Regions from separate parts of the uncultured Rummeliibacillus sp. genome, predicted to be linked through region 2. Evidence: predicted binding sites of a transcription regulator. Region 2 holds the regulator's gene; the other holds the start of a gene.
The links. Region 2 encodes LexA, which represses DNA repair genes until DNA is damaged. Its sites were predicted from a motif close to CGAACATATGTTCG; they were not measured.

Region 1 (3,282 bases), on a different contig from region 2:
TCACCATTTACCAACCGGAGTTGTCGTAGCATGCCAAGCGGAACGTTCTCAAATTAAAAACCGTGAAAAAGCAATGAGCATGCTGCAAGCAAAATTGTATCAACTAAAAGTAGAAGAACAACAAGCTCATTTAGATGATATTCGTGGCGAACAAAAAGAGATTGGTTGGAGTAGCCAAATTCGCTCTTACGTATTCCACCCATACTCAATGGTGAAAGATCACCGCACCAATACTGAAACAGGTAACGTCCAAGCCGTTATGGACGGTGACATCGACCAATTTATCAATGCCTACTTACGCTCACAACTATAATTAAAGGAAAAAAGCCAACAATTCGTTGGCTTTTTCATTCTCCACAAAAGAAGCAATCAACAACCTTGAAAAAGAAATAAATCCCATCAAAAAGGAAATAAACCTCAACACCTACAACTTATCTAAAACCAGAACATTCATTCGCTAAATTACTTGCTAAAAATCCACATTGGTTGTAAAATTAAAATAGAACATTTGTTCTTTATTTGGAGGTAGAATGATGTTAAATTTGTCAAAAGAAGCAATCCAAATGCTAGAACAGGTTATTTACTTACCTATGGTTTTACAAATTTTACAAAATGACTGTCGAGCGTTTGAACAAGGAGCATTTAAACTTAAACAACCTTATCTGAAGTTAATCGAGCAGACGATTAAATACGTTCAAAAAGAACTGACAGATGCAAAAAAATATTTACGACAAAATCAATTGCAGGTATTCCGTGGTGAACGGGATGATCTGTTTTCAGAATATATTTTTATACGTAAACGTACCCAAGATTCACGGCGTTATTCTAATATCCGTCTGCGCAATCATGTAGAAGATTTATTGTCTTATTATTTAGCTAAGGCACAAGAAATAAGTCACTGCGAGCATTAAAAAGCATTTGTAATGGGTTTTGATAATTCGTTAACATATCATCCATATGACGAAAATATAAAATAGAGGAATAGTATTGTTGCCTAGAGAGCGTTGTAAAACTAATCTGCTCATCTATAAAGACATCATTTTTAAAATGAAGCCTAATTTCATGCTGACCAATAATGGAATGGCCTCTGAAATTTTGCCAAAGAATCCATGCAGCGTGTTTTTTTCTTGGTGAAGCAGTAGGAAAGAGAATATATGATTGATTAATAACAGATAATACTATTGGTAATTTAATCATAATTTCATCTTTATTCGTTTTAATATGAGCATCTTTGAAAATACTATTCGAGTAATCTAAAGCGGCATCTAATGTTGTCCCTAAAGATGCACAAATACGATTTATTAAACGAGTTACTGTGCAAGGCACTACGTACATTCTTTTTGTTTCAAAAACGAGGGAATAATTACGTCCTTCTAAAACTATTGGTTTAAGCATGCAGATATTAGGATTCAAGCAAAAATCATAAAGTTTAACAATTTTGTAATTCATTATTTTTCCTCCTTTAAGATACGTTGATTTGACTAAGTGATATGTAATAAGGATAAGTTACGCGAGAAATCACCAACCTTTACAAAATGTTAAAGGAAAAAGGTTTGCAAAGTCTTGCTGTTTTCCCTATACTAACATACAGTATTTGGCAAATTGAAATGGTGAAAATGCTCATTTTGTTGGGAGCATGAACCAATTGCTTGGACAGAATGAGTCGTTTGCTTGGGGAAAACGTTCTAAATAAACCTTTTTTTATTTTACTTTTTCGCAAAATTGTTCAACTTAAAAATCTATTATTATGCTCCGCTTAACTTAACAGAGAAGAGATAATGATATAAAACGTACGTTCGCAAATTTATCGAAATTTCTTAACAGCTATGTTAAAATATAGCTACTAGATGGCACGTGTAAGGAGGAAGATAAATGGAGCAAGAATTTGAACTACATTCGAACTATGAACCAAGTGGGGATCAGCCAACAGCGATTAGAGAACTTGTAGAGGGTGTACGACAAGGTATAAAGGAACAAACATTGTTAGGAGCAACAGGAACTGGGAAAACCTTCACAATTTCAAATGTTATTAAAGAAGTAAAAAAGCCAACTCTCATCATTGCGCATAACAAAACACTGGCAGGTCAACTTTACAGCGAATTTAAAGAATTCTTTCCAAATAACGCAGTTGAATATTTTGTAAGTTATTACGACTACTATCAACCAGAGGCGTATGTACCACAAACGGATACATATATAGAAAAGGATGCTAGCATAAATGATGAGATTGATAAGCTTCGACACTCCGCTACATCGTCCTTGTTCGAAAGAGATGATGTCATTATTATTGCATCAGTTTCTTGTATATATGGCTTAGGTAACCCAGAAGAATATCGAGAAATGGTTGTTTCCATTCGAACTGGTATGGAAATTGAACGAAATCAATTATTAAGAAAACTTGTAGATATCCAATATGAACGAAATGATATTAATTTTACACGTGGCAAGTTCAGGGTACGAGGAGATGTCGTTGAAATTTTCCCGGCTTCTAAAGATGAACGCTGTATTCGAATTGAATTCTTTGGAGATGAAGTAGATCGAATTCGAGAAATTGATGCACTCACAGGAGAAGTGCTAGGTGAACGTGAACATATTGCTATCTTTCCGGCTTCCCACTTCGTTACACGTGAAGAAAAATTACTAAAAGCGATTGAAAATATAGAAGAAGAACTAAAAGAAAGATTGGCGAAACTACGTGCAGAAGACAAATTGTTAGAAGCACAGCGATTGGAACAAAGGACTAATTATGATTTAGAAATGATGCGCGAAATGGGCTTTTGTTCAGGAATTGAAAACTATTCACGACATTTAACATTACGTGAAGCAGGGGCTACTCCTTACACATTATTAGACTATTTCCCTGAAGATTTTCTATTAGTTATTGATGAAAGTCACGTCACCTTACCACAAATTCGTGGAATGTATAACGGTGACCAAGCACGAAAAGGTGTTTTAGTAGAACACGGCTTCCGTTTACCATCTGCACTTGATAATAGACCGTTAAAATTTGAGGAATTTGAGAAGCATATTCATAACGCTATTTATGTATCTGCAACACCAGGACCATATGAATTGGAAAATACACCTCAACCAATTGAACAAATTATTCGTCCGACAGGCTTATTAGATCCAGAAATTGAAGTTCGCCCAATTGAAGGACAAATTGATAATTTAATCGATGAAATTCAACAACGAATTGAACGGAACGAACGTGTACTTGTTACGACATTAACGAAAAAAATGTCCGAAGATTTAACAGATTACTTAAAAGAAATGGGAATC
Region 2 (3,282 bases):
AAATATGCAAATGCTGTTGAAGCATGTGATAATATCCAAACATTCAAATTGGTTGTTAAAACAATCGCTCGTAAACATGGTTTACATGCGACATTCATGCCAAAACCTTTATTTGGTGTAAATGGTTCAGGTATGCACTGTAACGTTTCACTATTCAAAGGTAAAGAAAATGCATTCTATGATGAATCTGCAGATTTACAACTAAGTGAAACTGCTTTCCAATTCATGGCTGGCGTATTAAAACACGTAAAAGGTTTCACTGCTGTAACAAACCCAACAGTAAACTCTTACAAACGTTTAGTACCAGGTTATGAAGCTCCTTGCTACGTTGCATGGTCAGCTCAAAACCGTTCACCATTAATCCGTATCCCAGCTTCTCGTGGTCTATCTACTCGTATCGAAGTACGCTCAGTTGACCCAGCTGCTAACCCATACTTAGCTATGGCTGTTATCCTTGAAGCAGGTTTAAATGGTATCGAACAACAACTTACACCACCACCAGCAGTAGACCGTAACATCTATGTTATGAATGCTGAAGAACGCGTAGAAGCAGGTATCGGTAACTTACCAGCTAACTTAAATGACGCACTTGCTGCACTTGCAGAAGATAAAGTAATCCAAGAAGCTCTTGGTGCTCATATCTACGCAAACTTCCGTGAAGCAAAAGAAATCGAATTTGATATGTTCCGTACACAAGTACACCAATGGGAACGCGATCAATACATGAAAATGTATTAAGAATATTTAAAAGCGTTGGGGCTTTGAGCCTCAACGCTTTTTCTTTTTACCATGAATTTTGATTCGTGATAAGCAAAATTGAATGTTACCGCATTTTTTTACCACGGAATTTTTACAATTAATTATTTCGTTGCTTTTGCATATATTCATTAGCGTTATATCATAGATGATACTTAAAGCTAAAGAAAAGAACTTTAGAGAAATAGTTTAGTATACAATATGTTTTTCTAATATTAGACAAATGATTATTTATAGTATATAATTAAATTAATAAAGTCCTTTATAGGAAAAAAGTAGAATTCGCATATTACAAAGAGTAATCGTGTTTGTTCGGTACTTTTTGTAATATGTGAATTTTTTTCTTTTAAAAAGCTTATATATTAATAAATTTATAATGGAGGTCATTTAAATGACACAAGGTACAGTAAAATGGTTTAACGCAGACAAAGGTTTCGGTTTCATCGAAGTTGAAGGCGGAGAAGACGTATTCGCTCACTTCTCAGCAATCCAAGGAGAAGGTTTCAAATCTTTAGAAGAAGGCCAAAAAGTTGAATTCGAAGTTGAACAAGGCCAACGCGGACCACAAGCTGCAAACATTGTAAAACTTTAATTTTTTAAAATTAGTTAGTTTTAGAAGTATCTAAAAAAGAGAAACCTTCAATTAGGTTTCTCTTTTTTAGTTAGTTAGACTCCAGCGTTTGTTTTTTTATGCTTTGCACAATTTGTGCAAGGTTTTTTTATTAAGAGCAATATTTAGCTTTATTAGCTTCACTGATTTGATCTAACTAAAAAAGCATTCAAATCTATCAAATTAGGAATAGATTCGAATGCTTTTTCATATGGTTTACTAGTTAACGTTTCTATATAAGCCTACTACTTTACCGAGTACAGAAACATTCTCTACAATAATTGGATCCATCGAAGAGTTTTCAGGTTGAAGACGGAAATAACCTTCTTCTTTATAGAATCGTTTTACGGTAGCTTCATTTTCTTCGGTCATGGCAACTATAATATCACCATTATTCGCAGAAGCTTGTTGTTTCACAATGACATAGTCGCCATCTAAAATGCCAGCTTCAATCATAGATTCACCCATAATTTCAAGCATAAAAATATTGTCATCGGAAGTTCCGTAAGAATCTGGAATAGGGAAGTATTCTTCAATATTTTCGATAGCAGTAATTGGCATACCTGCTGTTACTTTACCAACTAGAGGAACATGAATAACACCTTGTTTTGAAATGTTGTCTTGGTCCAAAATTTCAATAGCACGAGGTTTTGTTGGATCCCGACGAATAAGGCCTTTGCTTTCAAGTCTATTTAAATGTCCGTGAACTGTAGAGCTTGATGCTAAACCAACAGCTTCACCAATTTCTCGGACGGAAGGTGGGTATCCTTTTGTACGAACTTCTTCTTTGATAAATTCTAGAATATCTTCTTGTCTTTTCGATACTTTTTTCAATCCAATCACCTCTTATCTTAGTATTCTGCTAATTATTAAAATTAGTATAGCATTACCGAACAAATAGTGCAAACATAAGTTCGAAAACATATTTGACAAAAACAAACGTTCGTATTATATTGAGAACATACATTCCGAACAAATATTCGATGAAAGGAAGATTTATATGAATTGGATTAAAAGAAATCAAAATACAACATTACTTCTTGTTTTTGCGTTTATTGCTATGATCATTTTACTTATAACTTATAGAGATACAACAACATATACAAATATTAAAGTACATGAAGGAGATACACTTTGGTCTTTGGCTAACCAGCACAAAGGCGATTTATCTAACGAAGAATGGGTTCGTCTAGTAAAAAGTGAGAACAATATAATTGACGATAAAATTATTGCTGGTCATACTTTAGTTATTCCTGAAAATAAACAAACTAAGATAACAGAAAAAAGGATAGAATTGGCGAGTGACAAAAAATGATGAATGAAAAAGCAGTAATATACTGTCGGGTAAGCACAGAAAAAGAAACCCAAGACACTTCAATCGAGAGACAAGAAATTGAATTAAAATCCTTCGCAAAAGAAAAAGGATATGAAGTAGTGGAAGTGTTTACTGATAGACATAGTGGGTATGATATTGAGAGAGAAGGCTTATTAGATTTATTGGAATATATGAAGGAATATCACATTCCAACCTTATTTGTTCAGGATGAAACACGTTTAGGACGTGGTAATGGACGAATGGCAGTTTTACATTTATTGAAAAAGATGAATGTTGATATATTCACTTTAAGTGATTCTGGAAATCTGAAGTTAAATGAAATGGACACGATGCTCCTTGAAATATTAGCACTAGTTGAAGAGTATCAGCGGAAACTACATAATGCTAAAATACGTCGAGGCATGAGAAGAGCTGTAGAAAATGGCTATAGACCAGAAAATAATTTGAAAGACCGTGGCAACCCTGAAGGAAGAGAAAGAATTGATGCACCTATTGAGCAAATCGTCAATTTAAGACAAACAGGAATGACCTTTGAAGAAATAACAGCTACTTTAAAAGGATTAGGTTTTCAAATAAGCAA

Region 1: uvrB (excinuclease ABC subunit UvrB) is a predicted target of LexA. The motif match lies at 1,786-1,799, and genes of this name have one in related genera.

The regions. Positions count from the first base shown of each region.
Region 1 covers NZ_CAKQBI010000015.1:46,522-49,803, reverse strand. The annotation lists one part of gene prfB (peptide chain release factor 2) at 1-313, shown strand, start outside; gene Q0977_RS11145 (hypothetical protein) at 534-911, shown strand; gene Q0977_RS11140 (competence protein ComK) at 877-1,449, opposite strand; gene uvrB (excinuclease ABC subunit UvrB) at 1,873-3,282, shown strand, end outside.
Region 2 covers NZ_CAKQBI010000001.1:227,090-230,371, forward strand. The annotation lists gene glnA (type I glutamate--ammonia ligase) at 1-738, shown strand, start outside; gene Q0977_RS01105 (cold-shock protein) at 1,148-1,348, shown strand; gene lexA (transcriptional repressor LexA) at 1,586-2,200, opposite strand; gene Q0977_RS01115 (LysM peptidoglycan-binding domain-containing protein) at 2,367-2,681, shown strand; gene Q0977_RS01120 (recombinase family protein) at 2,678-3,282, shown strand, end outside.